Regions from separate parts of the Priestia sp. FSL W8-0001 genome, predicted to be linked through region 1. Evidence: riboswitches for the same ligand, from Rfam matches in the RefSeq annotation. Region 1 holds a riboswitch; each other region holds the start of a gene.
The links. Region 1 has a riboswitch for S-adenosylmethionine ahead of metK (methionine adenosyltransferase). Riboswitches for the same ligand answer to the same signal wherever they lie in the genome.
Positions count from the first base shown of each region.

Region 1 (4,199 bases):
TTTTGAAATAATCGGTCCGCCCATTTGTGAAATTTCTGGAGCTACATTTGCAAAGCGCTCAAAGTTCTTTGTGAACTTTTGTGCTAATTGATGAGCTTTTTCTTCATATAAATTTGCATTCTTCCATGCTTTTACTGGTTGAAGTACTTCATCAGGGACACCAGGAACATGTGCAGGAATCTCAAGTCCAAAGATAGGATCTTGAACTGTATCTACGCTAATGAGTTCTCCTTCTAACGCTGCTTGAACCATTGCGCGTGTGTAAACTAGCTTCATTCGCTCTCCAACACCATACTCTCCACCAGTCCATCCCGTATTCACAAGATAAACATTTACGTTATGCTCATCAATTTTTTTACCTAGCATTTTAGCATAGGCTGTAGGTGGAAGAGGTAAGAATGGTTCACCAAAACAAGTAGAGAACGTCGCCTGTGGCGCAGTAATTCCGCGCTCTGTTCCCGCAAGTTTACTTGTATACCCACTTAAGAAATGATACATTGCTTGTTCTTTTGTTAGTTTGCTAATTGGAGGTAAAACTCCAAATGCGTCTGCGGTTAAGAAAACAATTGCCGTAGGATGTCCTGCAACGCTCGGTAAGATTGTGTTATCAATTGCTTGAATTGGATAAGCAGCACGAGTGTTTTCTGTTAAGCTATTATCATTATAGTCTGCAATTCTAGTATTCGAGTTAATCACAACATTTTCTAAAACTGTTCCAAATCGAATGGCATTAAAAATTTGAGGCTCTTTTTCTTTTGATAGTTGAATGCATTTTGCATAACAACCGCCTTCAATGTTAAATACGCCTGTACTAGACCAACCGTGCTCATCGTCACCAATTAGTCTTCTGGTAGCGTCAGCTGATAATGTTGTTTTTCCGGTGCCAGATAGTCCAAAGAATAGTGCAACATCACCTTCTTTGCCAACATTAGCTGAGCAGTGCATAGGAAGTATATTATTTTGAGGAAGTAGGAAATTCATTACTGAGAAAATAGATTTTTTCATTTCACCTGCATATTCCGTTCCACCAATTAAAACAACTCTTCGTTCAAATGAAATAATAATAAATGTCTCTGAATTTGTCCCATCAATGTCTGGAACAGCTTTAAAAGTAGGAGCTGATACAATTGAGAATGATTCAGCATCACTTTTTAGCTTCGTGTCTTCTGGACGAATAAATAGTTGGTGAGCAAACAAATTATGCCATGCGTATTCATTTACGACTTGGATTGGAAGCTGATATTTATCATCGGCGCCCGCATAGCCGTTAAACACAAATAGCTCATTTTGTTCTTTTAAATGTTCTAATACTTTTTTATAAAGCGCGTCAAATCGTTCAGATGAAAACGGTTGATTCACATCTCCCCATTCAACAGTATGAGATGTTAAGGAATCGCTTACAATGAATTTATCGTGTGGGGAACGCCCCGTATATTTTCCTGTTTCAACTTGAATAGCACCTGTAGAAGTCAATACGCCTTCTTGTCGCTCTAAAATCTTTTCGACTAATTGAGAAACAGATAGTTGGTGATTCACTTTTTCAGATTCCAGGAGATTGGCTAATTCAATAGACATATTAACAGTACTCATGTGCACTACCTTCCTTTTTTTAAAATGATGTTTAAATGTACAATTAGTATAACACATTACTTTAAATAGTCTATACTATTCGAATGAAAATGTTAAAATGTTGCGAATTTTTTTGTTTTAGAGAGCATAAAACGTTTTTGTGAGATGATCTTACTAGTGAAAGGTTTCTGTAAATAATAGGGGAGGAAAATACAACCTTTAAGTGATTTTCATAGGAATGTTATTGACATAACAGAGCATTTTCCTGTATGATATGTCCTTGAACGGATACTCTCTTATCCCGAGCTGGTGGAGGGACAGGCCCTATGAAACCCAGCAACCATCACCCATTTCCATAGAGGTGATAAGGTGCTAACCTGATGCAAGGGAATAAACCTTGATCGATAAGAGTGAAAGGCTTATGCAGAACTTGATACCTTTCCTCGATACAAGGAAAGGTTTTTTATATTGAAAAAATGTAAATGAACCACAATAAGGGAATGAGTACCGTATCACAATGTATCATATTTAAAGGAGGAAAACCGATGTCAACACAACGTCGTCTGTTTACGTCAGAATCTGTTACAGAGGGACATCCAGATAAAATTTGTGACCAAATTTCTGACTCAATTCTTGATGCTATTTTAGCTGAAGATCCAAATGCTCGTGTTGCTTGTGAAACAAGCGTAACAACTGGTTTAGTATTAGTAAGTGGTGAAATCACAACATCTACTTATGTAGATATTCAAAAAACAGTACGTGATACAATCAAAGAAATTGGTTATACGCGTGCAAAATATGGTTTTGATGCGGATACTTGTGGAGTAATCACAGCAATCGGTGAGCAATCTCCAGATATCGCTGCTGGTGTAGACCAAGCGTTAGAAGCTCGTGAAGGTTCAATGTCTGATGAAGAAATTGAAGCAATCGGAGCTGGTGACCAAGGTTTAATGTTTGGCTACGCTTGTAATGAAACAAAAGAATTAATGCCGTTACCAATTTCTTTAGCTCATAAGTTAGCGCGTCGCTTAACAGAAGTGCGTAAAGAAGAAATTTTACCTTACCTTCGTCCAGATGGTAAAACGCAAGTAACGGTTGAATATGATGAAAACAATCAACCAGTTCGTGTTGATACAATCGTTATCTCAACTCAGCATCATCCAGAAGTAACGTTAGAGCAAATTCAACGTAACTTAAAAGAATATGTAATCAATCCAGTTGTTCCACAAGAATTAATCGATGAGAACACGAAGTACTTCATTAACCCAACAGGACGTTTTGTAATTGGTGGTCCTCAAGGTGATGCAGGATTAACAGGTCGTAAAATTATCGTTGATACTTATGGTGGATATGCTCGTCACGGTGGTGGCGCATTCTCTGGTAAAGATGCAACAAAAGTTGACCGCTCAGCAGCATATGCAGCACGCTACGTTGCGAAAAATATTGTAGCTGCAGGATTAGCTGATCGTTGTGAAGTTCAGCTTGCATATGCCATTGGTGTAGCTCAGCCAGTTTCAATCTCTATTGATACATTTGGAACAGGTAAAGTAACTGAAGAAGTATTAGTTGAAGTAGTACGTAACAACTTTGATCTTCGTCCAGCTGGTATCATTAAAATGCTTGATTTAAGACGCCCAATTTATAAGCAAACAGCAGCATACGGTCACTTTGGTCGTACTGATGTTGAGCTTCCTTGGGAGTTCACTGATAAAGCAGAAGCTTTAAAAACTGAAGCTTTAGCTAAATAATGAAAAGTCGCTGTCTCAAAAGAGATAGCGACTTTTTTTATTGAACAAATTCTAACCCATTGTTTGATTTAGTAGTGACTGCTTCATAGCGAAGCAGTAATTGGTCAAAAATAGAATCCCAAGATTGCGTAAGAGCATAGCGACGAGCAGCGTCTCCAAACCTTAGTCGAAGCTGGGAGGACTCTAACAAAGTACAAATGGATTCAATAAATTCTTCAAGTGAATTCGGGGTGCAGAGGTAGCCATTCTTCTCATTGCTAACAATATGTTTTACTCCCCCTGCATTAGCAGCAATGACAGGCGTACCGCAGGACAATGCTTCTAATACAACGTTACCAAAGGTCTCCGTTTCAGAAGGAAATATGAATAGGTCGGAAGCTGCATATAGTTTAGCTAAACGCTCATGTTCTAAGAAGTCGATGAATGTAATGGATTCACCCGCTTCTTGCTGCAGCGCTTCCTTGCTAGGCCCACCTCCAACAATAAGCCACTGTACTTGGTGGCGTAAATGGTCGGGAAGTAAGCGAGATAGCTTTAATAAAAATGCTACGTTTTTTTCAGGAGATAAACGTCCAACATATGTTAAGATATAAGGCTTTTTTATATTGTATTTTATGCGGATATCAAATTTATCGTAGTAGGGATGAAATAAATGATGATCGACTCCTCTAGACCAGATAGATATAGATTTAAAGCCTTGATTTAAGAGCTGCTTTTTTGTTTCAAGAGAGGGAACAAAAATCTCTTCAAACGGTTCGTAAAACCATTTCATATATCTCCATAGAAGAGGGGATAAGTGTCCTAACTTGTAGCTTGGAAGATAGTGTTCAAAGTCAGTATGATGAGAACCAACTAAAGGAATACTAAGCTTTTTAGCCACAT
Region 1 is NZ_JBBPAL010000001.1:3,566,693-3,570,891, reverse strand. Features, by position in the region: gene pckA (phosphoenolpyruvate carboxykinase (ATP)) at 1-1,590, opposite strand, end outside; SAM riboswitch class I at 1,863-1,980, shown strand; gene metK (methionine adenosyltransferase) at 2,115-3,317, shown strand; gene MKZ18_RS18740 (glycosyltransferase family 4 protein) at 3,355-4,199, opposite strand, start outside.

Region 2 (4,199 bases), 2.1 Mb from region 1:
GATATCGTTTGAAACGATAATTTCATCGCCTGCTTCAAATAAACAAAGAACAGATGATACAGCGGCCATTCCTGATGAAAAAGCAAACCCAGCAGCTCCATTTTCAAGCTGTGCAATCGTATTTTCTAAAGCTTCTCGTGTTGGATTACCTGAACGCGAATAGTCATAGCGCCCACCGTTTGTTTCGTCTTCTAGATTGAAAGTAGACACTTGATAAATGGGAACATTTACCGCTCCAAAATGTCCATCAATACCTGTTTTTGCATGAATTAAATTTGTACCAAATGAGTGTTTATTTGTTGTATGCATCAAATGCCTCCTTTAAGTCTTGAATTAAATCCTCTGCATGTTCAATCCCAACAGATAAGCGTAATAAGCAATTCGTTACGCCAACTCGATTTCGTATTTCTTCTGGAATATCTGCGTGAGTCTGACGAGCTGGGAACGTCATTAAGCTCTCCACACCACCTAGACTTTCAGCAAAGGTAATCACCTTTATATTCTCAAGTAAGACTGGCACAATTTGCGGGTCCGTTACAGCGAAGGAAATCATTCCGCCAAAGCCTCCTGCTTGTTGCTTCATTACGTGATAGCCTGGATGAGATTCAAGACCTGGATAGTACACTTTCTCAACCAGCTCATGTGAAGTCAGCCAATTCGCAATTTTCAGCGCATTTTCATTGTGTTTCTCCATGCGCAAAGCAAGCGTTTTAATACCTCGCAGCAACAACCAGCTATCTTGCGGACCTAAAATTGCACCTGCTGCATTTTGATAAAAGCGAATTTTTTCACCTAGCTCACGACATCGTGCAACGACTAACCCGGCTACTACGTCATTGTGACCACCAATGTATTTACTAGCGCTATGAATAACGATATCCGCTCCAAGAGAAAGAGGTCTTTGATAATAAGGTGACATAAACGTATTATCCACAATTGTTAACAAGTTACTTTCTTTAGCAAGTTCAATTATTCCTTTTAAATCGGTTACGTGCATCATTGGATTTGTCGGTGTTTCAATAAATAACGCTTTCGTATTCTGCTTTAATACTGCTTTAACTTGGTCTAAATGAGCTGTATTTACATACGTTACTTCTACACCTTGTTCTGCAAAAATATCATTTAAAACTCTGTATGTACCACCGTATAAATCTTCAGAGACGATTAAATGATCACCGTTTTTAAACAAAGCAAGTACAGCCATAACTCCTGCCATTCCCGAAGCAAATGCCGCTCCAACTTCGCCTTCTTCTAACGCAGTGATCGCATCTTCTAACGCTGTTCTTGTTGGATTAGCTGTTCTAGCATAGTCATATCCTGTGCTTTCTCCTAAACGGGGGTGTGCAAACGTAGATGCTTGGTAAATAGGTGTTGTAATGGAACCTGTAGCAGGGTCTCGATTGACGCCCGAACGAACAAGTAGTGTTTCAATATGCATAATGTCCTCTCCTCTTTGCAGTAAATAAAAAAAACTCTTCACAGATGGAAGAGCGTTCGCTTAATCACGACTTCTCTCATCTGTTAAAATACAATCGTATTTCACAGGAATTAGCACCGTTCAAACTCACTGACTAACATATGGTTTGATGGTTGCCGGGCTTCGCAGGGCCAGTCCCTCCGCCACTCTGGATAAGAGTTTTATTAAGTTAATTATTCATTGTGTATACTTTAATAAAAATAACAAAGAATGTCAATAGAATTTTCTAAACAATTTCAATTGTCTCATTTATTCAAAAAGACTTCATTGATTTTCTTATATAGGCTGCTCTGTCTTTAATAAAGTCACAAATAAACGCAGGTTCTTGATAAAAAGTAGCTAACTTGTGCTGTATATACGGATCTTTCTCTACATAAGGCAAAATCAGCTGGTGGAGTGCTTCAATCTTTGGTTTCATATAGTTAACAGTGAACTGATGATTTAGCGCAGAATTCATTTTTTCAATATATTGTTTCTTAAATTTTGATATGGCCAAAAGTCGTGCTGTTAACGTATTAAACCCTTCCATTCTCACATAGTTACTTTCCATTTCATCTCCGTTGACATCGCGCCCCCACGTAGCATCATAGTCCCAAGGAAGGAGTTCAAAGCACTTCGTATCACTGTTCCGGTACAAAGCATAGTTATGAACAAAACCATCAAAGTTTTGAAGACAAATTACTCCCACCAACCAGGCTAAATAGCGATCTACCTCCAAGTGCTCTTCAATGTTATCTTCAAACTCTTGATTCGTCCATGTATTCAAGTTATAAATAAAATATTCTAGCGCTTCTTCATCTTTTCCGTACGCTACTTTTGTTTCGTATCCTGATTGAAGCGATTCTTTTGGCTTCTCATCCAAATCACTCATTAACGAGAAGTTGGCATCTCCGTCTACAGCGTAAAAGATAGAGCCTTTTGGCAAGCTACGCTTTGTTAAGAAGTACTCGTTTACCGATTCTAACTGTAAATAAACACCTTCATTTTTCCCGTTAATGGTGAGATGAACAAACTGTGATTTCGGTGATAGTACACCAAGGTCTGAAAAGAAATCGAGCGATAGTTTATTGCGAACTAGCGATGGATCTTTATATTCTGCATTGAGATGAATTTCGTTGGTCTTCCCGAATTTATTTGGTGAATAAAACTCTATATAGTACGATTTCTTTCTCATTTCTCGGATGTGTGATCCCCTTAGAGTTAAGCCTATTTCATACCTCTTTTTGTGAACTTTCATCACTGCGGGTATGGAATCTTCAGACCAGATGTCGGCCTTTAGTTCTTTAAAGTCCCGAACATTAGCAAAAACAGAATAGGTGGCAATTCCCATCTCTTTCCCTCCTTTTGGATACATTTTAAATTATATGAGCTCCTCTCCCACCGAGATGCTAGAAACTCCTTGGTTATTTCTTAAAATTCCACGTTTATCTCATAGCAAGTACGGCGTATTAAGCGTATCTTATGGTGAAAGGCAAAAAAATGATTCTCATAAGGAGGTTTTTAGATTGTATATTCAATCTAAGCGTATTCGTAAAGCTGCTGAATCTTTACAAAAATCAGAGCTAGGCAGATTTATGTATCAAGAACCAAAAGGTCATAGCTCAAAAAGTTCATCTAAAAAAACAGCTCTTTCTCACAAAAAGACGGAGAAAAAGACAGAAAAGAAAACAGAGAAAAGAACGGAAAACAAGTACTGTACGAAAAGCTCACGTTCTCACAAAAAGCATCGTTCTCACAAAAAAGTAACGTGCTTCTGTAAAGAAAAGCATTCTCATAAAAAGCACCGTTCTTGCAAAAAACACTCTCACTCCACAAAGCACTCTCATAAAAAGCACCGCTCTTGCAAAAAACATTCTCACTCTACAAAGCATTCTCATAAAAAGCACCGTTCTTGCAAAAAACATTCTCACTCTACAAAGCACTCTTATAAAAAGCACCGCTCTTGCAAAAAACATTCTCACTCTACAAAGCATTCTCATAAAAAGCACCGTTCTTATAAAAAACATTCTCATTCCACAAAACACTCTCATAAAAAACACCGCTCTGAAAAGAAAAAAACATGTTTCTGTAAAGAAAAACACTCTTACAATAAGCATCAACCTTCTCAAACGTTTAAACATTCCCATAAAAAAGAGAAACACTCTTCAAAAAAATATGGTCACAAGAAAAAAATTGGGCATTCACACTTACCTAACTTAACAAGCCATCCAATTACAGGCAAAAAGCCAGTTAAAAAATGTGACCATTCTCCTTGCTTCTGTAATCACCCATTCAACCGCTTCTTTAGATAAAACATTACATGCTCTACAAGACGTTATAGCTTCTTGTAGAGCCCTTTTATTCCATTTACATACTATACAATTCTTTATATTTTAAAGATACCTGTAAACCCTTTTACTAAGTTTGTTAATTGATTCATTGCTCCCATCATCTGTCCCGCTGTATTCATCATTTTATTAACGTCATAATTTCCGTCTGAAGATTTAAATTGAGACATTAAAGAATGAAACTGGTTAGGCTGTTGCTTCATTTGCTGATTACCTTTTGGATAAGGATTTGGAAAAGGCATTCCATTTTGATAAAAAGGGTATTGCTGTTGGTTGTTTACATATTGCATTTGGGGTGGAACTTGAGCATAAGGCTGTTGCGGCAACTGTGTATGATGCCATGGTTGCTGATGATATTCTGGAAATGGGTACACCTGACTTAAATCAAACCGTTC
Region 2 is NZ_JBBPAL010000001.1:1,442,717-1,446,915, reverse strand. Features, by position in the region: gene MKZ18_RS07625 (trans-sulfuration enzyme family protein) at 1-309, opposite strand, end outside; gene MKZ18_RS07620 (trans-sulfuration enzyme family protein) at 293-1,438, opposite strand; SAM riboswitch class I at 1,512-1,636, opposite strand; gene MKZ18_RS07615 (CotH kinase family protein) at 1,731-2,807, opposite strand; gene MKZ18_RS21065 (CotG/ExsB N-terminal domain-containing protein) at 2,842-3,768, shown strand; gene MKZ18_RS07610 (YppG family protein) at 3,843-4,199, opposite strand, start outside.
Region 2: it holds a riboswitch for S-adenosylmethionine, as region 1 does, so the genes downstream of both, MKZ18_RS07620 (trans-sulfuration enzyme family protein) here and metK (methionine adenosyltransferase) in region 1, are expected to answer to the same signal.

Region 3 (4,199 bases), 1.1 Mb from region 1:
GGGAATAGTGGTTATTCCTCAAACTCGCTTGAATAAACCTTTCAAACAAAAGGGGATGTTACAAAGGTTTATATCAGACTTTGTGAGACATAGGGGAGAGAATGAAACATGAAAAAGGTTGGGTCCATTCTGTTAATTGTGTTAGCGCTAGCAGGATTGGGAGGGGTGTGCGCTGCTTATTATCATTTCGAGCAGCAAAAAGAAGCAGTAGATAAGTTTGTGGTAAATGAAACATACATATTAACAGTAGGGGTAACACAAATATAGAGATTTTAACCAGATATACGGGTAAGCTATTCAAGAAAAAAATCCTAATAATTGTTAGGATTTTTTTCTTGAATAGCTTTTTTAATTTGTTTAATTGTTTCAACATGCATTCCCTCATGGTAAAAGTTAAACAAGAACGTGCTGCCAACGTGATCAAACGAAATGCCAGCTTTATTAGTGAACCGCTTGGCTAGCTTCAAATCATAATGAGCGGGTATGAATTCTTTAATACGCTCAGTTTAAGTCATCAGCTCTTCTTTTAGTTGAATTAAGGTAGGAGGTGTTTCCTTCCATTGAGAAGGTTTTGTTTCAGCCGCGAATAATCGCTCATATGAGGCAGGCAATTGATTTTTCTTTCCAGCAAGCTCAAAAACAAGCTTTTCTTGAATATATACAATCTGCCCTAAATTCCAAAAAATGTTGTTTGAAAAGCCATCGGGAGTTACTAACGATTCCTGTTCAGTTACGCTTGATAAAACTTTTAGCGTAATACTTCGAACGGTTTCTAAATGATGTAATAACAATAAATTCATAAATAATTCCTCCTTTAGACTTGTTTCTTTTCTAGTAATATCTTTTAATTATAACAGGGAAACAGTCAAATACGGTGTAGTTTGCTTAACGAAAATAGTAAGAAGAAAGGGCGATACCATGTCTAGTTTACGTTTTGAAAAAATATTGCAAGTAACAAAGAACCATATTGAGTTGTTAAAGGAAGCTGATCCATCAGAAGAGGTTATTTCAGGCTATATTGAGAGAGGAACATGCATTGCAGGAAGAGCAGATGGTGAGTTAGTGGGGCTTGTTGTACTGCTACCAACAAGGCCGAATACGGTGGAAATTGTCAATATTGTAGTAAAGAAAAACATGCGAAATCAAGGATACGGAAAGCAATTGGTGGAAGAAGCTTTAAAGCTTTCAAAGCACTATGGATATAAAAGCGTAGAAATTGCAACAGGTAATTCAAGTATTGAGCAGTTGGCGTTGTATCAAAAATGTGGATTTCGTATTACAGGAATTGAAATTGATCACTTTGTTCATAACTATGAAGAAGAAATCTATGAAAATGGTATTCAATGTCGTGATATGATTCGACTGCGACAAATATTGAGTTAAGGGTACATATTTTTAGAAAATGGGCGTTTAGACAAGCAAAAGGATGATGCGTGCATACACTGAGACAGAAAGGATGGTGTATGTTATGTGTTTTTACGGCGGTTATTGTGGAGGATACGGCTATAATAAAGGCGGCAGTGGGTTTGCCTTAATCTTAGTTCTGTTTATTCTTCTTGTTATTGTAGGATGCGTTTGTTGGAATTAATAAAGAAAAGAAGTATACAAAAGGAGACTTTTGTATGCTTCTTTTCTTTAAATTAAAACTAATCTAAAAAATTTTATAAAATAAAATTAAAAAAATATTGACACTATATACAAACTACCTGTAGAATAGCCATCATAACAAAGTGAATAAAAAAGCAACTCTTATCGAGAGTGGTGGAGGGACTGGCCCTATGAAACCCGGCAACCTATCAGCAATCGTGCTGTAACGGTGCTAAATCCTGCGGTGTATCTTTATACACTGAAAGATAAGAGAAGCGGATTGGTTAAAATCGCTTCTCTTTATCTGCAAGAGGCGTTTTTTTTATGGAAAAAAAGAAAAGGGAGCGATTGACATAATGAAAAAAACAACAAAAGTACTAGGTTTAACACTGGCGTCAGCACTACTAATTGTAACGGCTGCGTGCGGAAAAGAAGAAGCAAAGACTTTGAGCACAGAAAAAATTACAATCGGAGTAACTGGTGGTCCTCATCAACAAATTAACGAAGAAGTGAAGAAGTTAGCAGAAAAAGATGGATTAGAGATTACCATTAAAACGTTTAACGACTATAATACACCGAACACAGCGCTTGATGAACGTGATTTAGATTTAAATAATTATCAAACATTACCGTTTTTAGAACAACAGGTAAAAGATAAAGGCTATAAAATTGAGGATGCGTTTAAAACGGTTGCGTTTCCAATGGGTATTTATGCAGACGGCATTAAAGATATAAAAGAACTGAAAAAAGGTGACAAAATTGCTGTGCCAAATGATCCAAGTAATGAATATCGTGCGTTAAAGCTATTTGAAGCGGCTGGAGTTATTAAATTAAAAGAAGGCGTTGAAGAAAAAGCAACGAAAAAAGACGTAGCTGAAAATAAACTGGATCTTGAAATCGTTGAGCTAGAAGCTTCACAAATTCCATCTCAATTAGGTGAAGTAGCAGCTGCTGCAATTAACACAAACTTTGCGATGGGTGCAGGTTTAACAATTAATGATGATGCCATTTTCCATGAAGAAATTGAAAACAATCCATATCCAAACTACGTTGTTGTACGTACGGAAAATAAAGATGATGAAGTTGTAAAACAGCTAGAGAAATACTTCCATTCAGATGAAATTCGTCAATTTATTGAAGAAGAGTTTAACGGCTCAGTTGTCCCAGCATTTTAAGGAGTGGTGAACGTGATTGAATTAAAGCAGACTTCCAAAACATATGAAGTCAACGGCAAGAAAGTGGAGGCTGTGAAAGACGTGTCCTTGACTATTGAAAAAGGAGAGGTGTTCGGAGTAATTGGATATAGCGGTGCGGGGAAAAGTACGCTGATTCGCTGTGTTAATCTACTTGAAAAACCAACGTCTGGAGAAGTATTCATTAATGGTGTAAGCCTAACGACTCTTTCAAAGCAGGATCTTCAAAAGACACGCCGGAAAATCGGGATGATTTTCCAGGGGTATAATTTATTAAAAACAGCAACTGTATATGAAAACATTGCAATTCCTCTAAAACTAGAAGGCATTGATAAAGAAACCATTCAAAAGCGCGCAGAGAAGTATTTAGAAATTGTCGGGTTGTCTGATAAAGTTAATCACTACCCGTCTCAGCTATCTGGCGGTCAAAAGCAGCGTGTTGCCATTGCACGAGCGTTAGCGCATGAGCCTGAAATTTTATTAAGCGATGAGGCCACAAGTGCCTTAGATCCAGAAACAACGGAAGCTATCTTGGAGTTACTATTAAAAATTAACCGAGAATTAGGCTTAACAATTTTTCTAATTACGCACGAATTAAACGTTGTTCAACGTATTTGTGATCGCGTAGCAGTGATGGAAAATGGAAGAGTCGTAGAAGAAGGAAAAGTAGTGGATATATTTACTCATCCACAGCATCCAACAACTAAGCGTTTTATTGGTTCAGAATCTGCATTTAATCTTCCAGAAGCTTTAAAAACAGAATATCGTAAAACTGGTAAGCTTGTATCACTTTATTTTAAAGGAAGTGAAAAGTCCAATGAACCGGCGCTTGCGATGGTTTCACGCAAATTTGATGTATTACCAAGTATTTTAGCCGGTGGAATTGAACAGTTAAAAAATGAAACGCTTGGAAAGCTGCTTGTTCATTTAAGAGGAGATAAGGAAGCTTATGAAGAAGCAATCGGATATTTAGAAAGTGAAGGCGTTATTGTAGAGGAGTGGAAATAAGATGGCTGAATTTTTTGTAGAGTGGGGAGACGTTATTTGGGAAGGCTTCCTTCAAACGTTAACCATGACAAGTATCTCATTAGTTATTGCCATCTTGATTGGTTTACCGCTTGGGATTTTACTTGTTGTAACTAGACAGGGTGGACAGTCAGAAAACAGATGGTTATACCAAGTTCTGAACTGGATCATCAACATTATTCGTTCGATTCCATTTATTATTCTATTATTCTTCATTCTACCATTTACTAAGCTTATTGCTGGAACAACCATTGGTGTACAAGGCGTAATTGTTCCCCTTGTGGTTTATACCGCACCTTATATTGCAAGATTAATGGAGTCTGCGCTGTTAGAAGTTGATAAAGGAATAGTGGAAGCATATCAATCAATGGGGATTTCAACGTCAAAAATTAT
Region 3 is NZ_JBBPAL010000001.1:2,434,330-2,438,528, reverse strand. Features, by position in the region: gene MKZ18_RS13020 (hypothetical protein) at 109-267, shown strand; gene MKZ18_RS13015 (DinB family protein) at 507-800, opposite strand; gene MKZ18_RS13010 (GNAT family N-acetyltransferase) at 919-1,383, shown strand; gene MKZ18_RS13005 (YjcZ family sporulation protein) at 1,469-1,588, shown strand; SAM riboswitch class I at 1,747-1,860, shown strand; gene MKZ18_RS13000 (MetQ/NlpA family ABC transporter substrate-binding protein) at 1,944-2,762, shown strand; gene MKZ18_RS12995 (methionine ABC transporter ATP-binding protein) at 2,775-3,788, shown strand; gene MKZ18_RS12990 (methionine ABC transporter permease) at 3,790-4,199, shown strand, end outside.
Region 3: it holds a riboswitch for S-adenosylmethionine, as region 1 does, so the genes downstream of both, MKZ18_RS13000 (MetQ/NlpA family ABC transporter substrate-binding protein) here and metK (methionine adenosyltransferase) in region 1, are expected to answer to the same signal.

Region 4 (4,199 bases), 2.2 Mb from region 1:
GTTACCTTCTTCATCTGGAAGGCCAGCATTTGGGTAACAGCTAACAGCAGACGTTGCTAATTCAGATAAAGAGCGAATATGATCCGTCATAAACTCAGGGCCAGTAGCACAATTTAAGCCAACAGATAGAGGCTTGATATGCTCTAATGATAGATAGAAAGATTCAATATCTTGGCCCGCCAGCGTCGTTCCCATCGGTTCGATTGTTCCTGAAATCATAATAGGAAGCTCTTTGCCCGATGCTTCAAATGCAGCTATAATTCCTAAAAAAGCAGCTTTTACGTTTAGCATATCTTGACACGTCTCCACCAGAAGGAGGTCAACGCCACCGTCTAATAATCCACGAACTTGTTCTTCGTACGACTCGACCAATTCTTGAAAGGTAACTCCGCCCGTTACCGACAATGTTTTTGTTGTAGGACCAATAGCTCCGGCTACAAACCTTGGCCACTCAGGCGTTGAAAACTTATCTCGTGCTGCCACCGCTAGCTTTACAGCTTCGATGTTTAGCTCGTAGGCAAGGTGACCTAAATCGTACTCATCTAATACAATGGAAGTAGAGCCAAACGTATTGGTTTCAATAATATCAGCACCTGCAGCGAAATATTCTTCGTGAATACGCTGAATAACGTGAGGAGCTGTTAGGGTTAAATACTCATTACAACCATCGTACTCTTCGCCACCAAAATCAGCAGCTGTTAAATTTGCGTCTTGAATCATGGTTCCCATTGCACCATCAATAATTAATATTCGCTTTTGTAATTGTTCTTGAATTAATGAGGTCATTTAGTTCTTCCTTTCTGTCGTTACAAGCTGTTTATCGTTGATATAACGAGTTAAAATCTCGGTCATTTCGTAGCGCAAAAACGGTGTAATCAAATAGATACCATTAAATAATTCATAGGCAGTATCGATTAAGTCTTTTGCAATTGCTAATCCTTCAACTTCACCTTTAATTCGATCTTCTCCAGTAGCATCCATGCGTGCTAAAATATCTTCCGACAATTTAATTCCGGGTACTTCATGATGAATGAAGCGAGCGTTACGAGCACTTGTTAGTGGCATGATGCCGATATAAATTGGAGCATCTAAATGTTTCGTTGCTTCGTACACTTCTTCAATTTGTTTTGTTGAGTATAGCGGCTGTGTAATAAAATAGTGAGCACCGCATGAAATTTTCTTTTCAAGTCTGACAACTGCACGGTCTAAATGTCGAACGTTTGGGTTAAATGCCGCTGCGATTGAAAAATTGGTTTTTTGTCCAAGTGGCTTTCCTGAATAGGATAATCCTTCATTAAATTGAGCAATTAAGCTAATTAAATCGAATGAAGAGACATCATAAACGGACGTAGCTCCAGGGAAATCTCCAATCTTTGATGGATCTCCTGTAATGGCTAATACTTGGTTAATGCCAAGTGTATGAAGTCCCATTAAATGGGATTGAAGTCCGATTAAGTTACGGTCACGACACGTAATATGAACAAGCGGTCGAGCATCCGTTTGCTGCTGCATAAGCGATGCCATTGCTAAGTTGCTTACTCGAGGTGATGCCAGAGAATTATCTGCAAGGGTAACCGCATCAACACCAGCCTTATGAAGAGCTTTTGCACCATCTAAAAATTTTGTTGGTCCGAGCTGTTTTGGTGGATCAAGCTCAACGATAATTGAACGCCTTTCTTTCACAAGATCATGGAGGTGTGGTTCCTTTGTTTGTTCTTGTTCTTTGATTTCTACAACTGGTCTAATCTTTACTTTCTTTTGCGTAATAGGCTTTTCATGCTTCAATGCTTGTGACATCGCTTGAACATGAGCGGGCGTAGTACCGCAGCATCCACCTACTAAACGAACGCCTTGATTGCGAAAAGCTTTGGCGCTTTCAACGAAATAATCTTGATTTGTAGCGTACTCCACTTTTCCTTCTACATAAGCTGGTAAGCTTGCATTTGGATAAGCTGATAAGAAAGCACGATCTAAAAGCGGAACTTCTTCAAGCGATTGAATCATATGAGAAGGGCCTAAACGACAGTTCAGACCGACAACATCTGCACCTAAAGATTCTAACTCTTGAAACGCATCATAAAGGGATGTTCCATTTTGTAATACGCCAATATCATGGAGTGAAACATGCGTAATGATTGGTTTTGATGTCTCTTTTCTAGCCAAGGACAACACCGTTTTTAATTCTTCAAAATCGTAGTATGTTTCAAATAGCAAGCCGTCAACGCCTTCATTTAACAGCCAAAATAGCTGCTCGCGAATGCTTCGCTTTACTTCTTCTGTTGAGATGGCATTTTTTTGAAATGAGCGAATGCCTCCTAGTGTACCGACCACGTATGCATCTTTCTTAGCAGCTTGCTTTGCAATTCTGACGGCTGAAATGTTAATATCTTTGACAGCATCTTCTAAACCATATCGTGCAAGCTTTTGATAATTGGCAGCATATGTATTGGTTTGAATGACATCTGCACCTGCTTCTACATATGCACGATGAATGCGCTGAATCTCTTCTTTTTTTGTGATGTTTAGCTCTTCAAAGCAGCTATCAATTCCATGTGAATACAGAAGGGTACCAGTTGCACCATCTCCTATTAAAATGCGTGATTGTAAATCTTCAAGTAACCCCATTTGAAAACCTCCTTAAACGTTCCATTTCATCTGTTATCAGTTGTGTTCAAATAAAAAAAGAAAATGAATTAACAAAAAAAGCCTTCTGTAAGAAGAAGACTTTATTTCTTCTTCTTATCTTCCAAGCGATTTGCTTGCTGGATTTAGCACCATGTCATTTCGACTGGTTGCTGAGGTTTCAAAGGGCCAGTCCCTCCACCTCTCGTGATAAGAATCCATATATGATTATTATTTTAGTTCATTCTGCGATATGTTTACTTAAAAAGAAACGAACGATAAAGATGAAATTTAATCTTATTATCTAATTTATCTGATTTTTGTATATTATACAAGACAATTTCGAAAATTTCACTAATAAATCATAAGAAGAGGATGGGCATAACAAAACAAATTTCCAAAAATACCAACACTCCCTTTTCTCACCTCTTTACGTTGTCAGAACACGTTCGTTCCATTGCGCTATGGCCACTCGCTTTCCGGGGGGAGGAACCAGAGCTTCCTCCCTGCGCTTTGGGATCTCAGTTTTCCCTCTCTTTCCCGCAAGAGTCGAGTGTCCTACGCTACGCTTCATTCCAGCCTATTTTCAACATTGTTTTCACAATCAATAAAAAACCTGAACGATTAAAAGTGAGGAACTCTCAACCGTTCAGGTTTATCATTGGCTGAATTACTTATTTCTCAGCCTCGGAGTGCATTGAATTAAATTGTTGAAATCTACGTGTTAGAAAAGAAATTATCTAAATAGGTTTAATCAACAGGTCGTCCTTTAGAAGCCTCTAAAATTTGGAACCACTGCATGCGATTCACCTTTAAGTCCAACGCTTGAATAGCTACATCAATGCGGTTCATTTTTCCAGACCCGACAATCGGCATAATAGTAGCTGGGTGAGCTAGTAACCAAGCATAGACAATTTGATCTAACGATTTCGCTCCAATTTCTTCACCGATTTCTGTTAGCTTGTTTCGAACGCGAATGGAACGCTCATCTTCAGCAGTGAAGATGGAGCCGCCACCTAGTGGTGACCAAGCCATTGGCGCTATCTTATGCTGCTGGCATTGTTCAATTGTGCCTTCTTCAAAATGGTTTAAATAAGTAGGCGAGACTTCAATTTGATTCGTAATAAGTGAAAAAGGTAAGAACGATTGAAGTAAGTCAAACTGTGAACGTTTAAAGTTCGAGACTCCAAAGTAGCGTACTTTTCCTTCTTCTTTAAGCTGAATAAACGCATCTGCTACTTCTTGTGGATCCATAAAAGGATCTGGACGGTGGAGGAGTAAAACATCTACATAGTCCGTATTTAAATTCTTTAATGACTGGTTGGCGCTGTTGATGATATGTTCTTTGCTCGTATCATAAAAATTAATTTTACGCTCTGGATATTTATCAGACGTTAGCTTAATGCCACATTTTGTAACAAGCTGCATAGACTCGCGTAAAGAAGGCTTTTGCGCTAACGCTTGCCCAAATAACTTTTCACAGCTGTAGTTACCATAAATATCCGCATGGTCAAATGTAGTAATACCTCGATCTAAGCATTGTTCAATTAGAGTTTGCGTATCATTTGTTGATAAGT
Region 4 is NZ_JBBPAL010000001.1:1,325,328-1,329,526, forward strand. Features, by position in the region: gene metH (methionine synthase) at 1-786, opposite strand, end outside; gene MKZ18_RS07015 (bifunctional homocysteine S-methyltransferase/methylenetetrahydrofolate reductase) at 787-2,625, opposite strand; SAM riboswitch class I at 2,737-2,839, opposite strand; gene MKZ18_RS07020 (aldo/keto reductase) at 3,373-4,199, opposite strand, start outside.
Region 4: it holds a riboswitch for S-adenosylmethionine, as region 1 does, so the genes downstream of both, MKZ18_RS07015 (bifunctional homocysteine S-methyltransferase/methylenetetrahydrofolate reductase) here and metK (methionine adenosyltransferase) in region 1, are expected to answer to the same signal.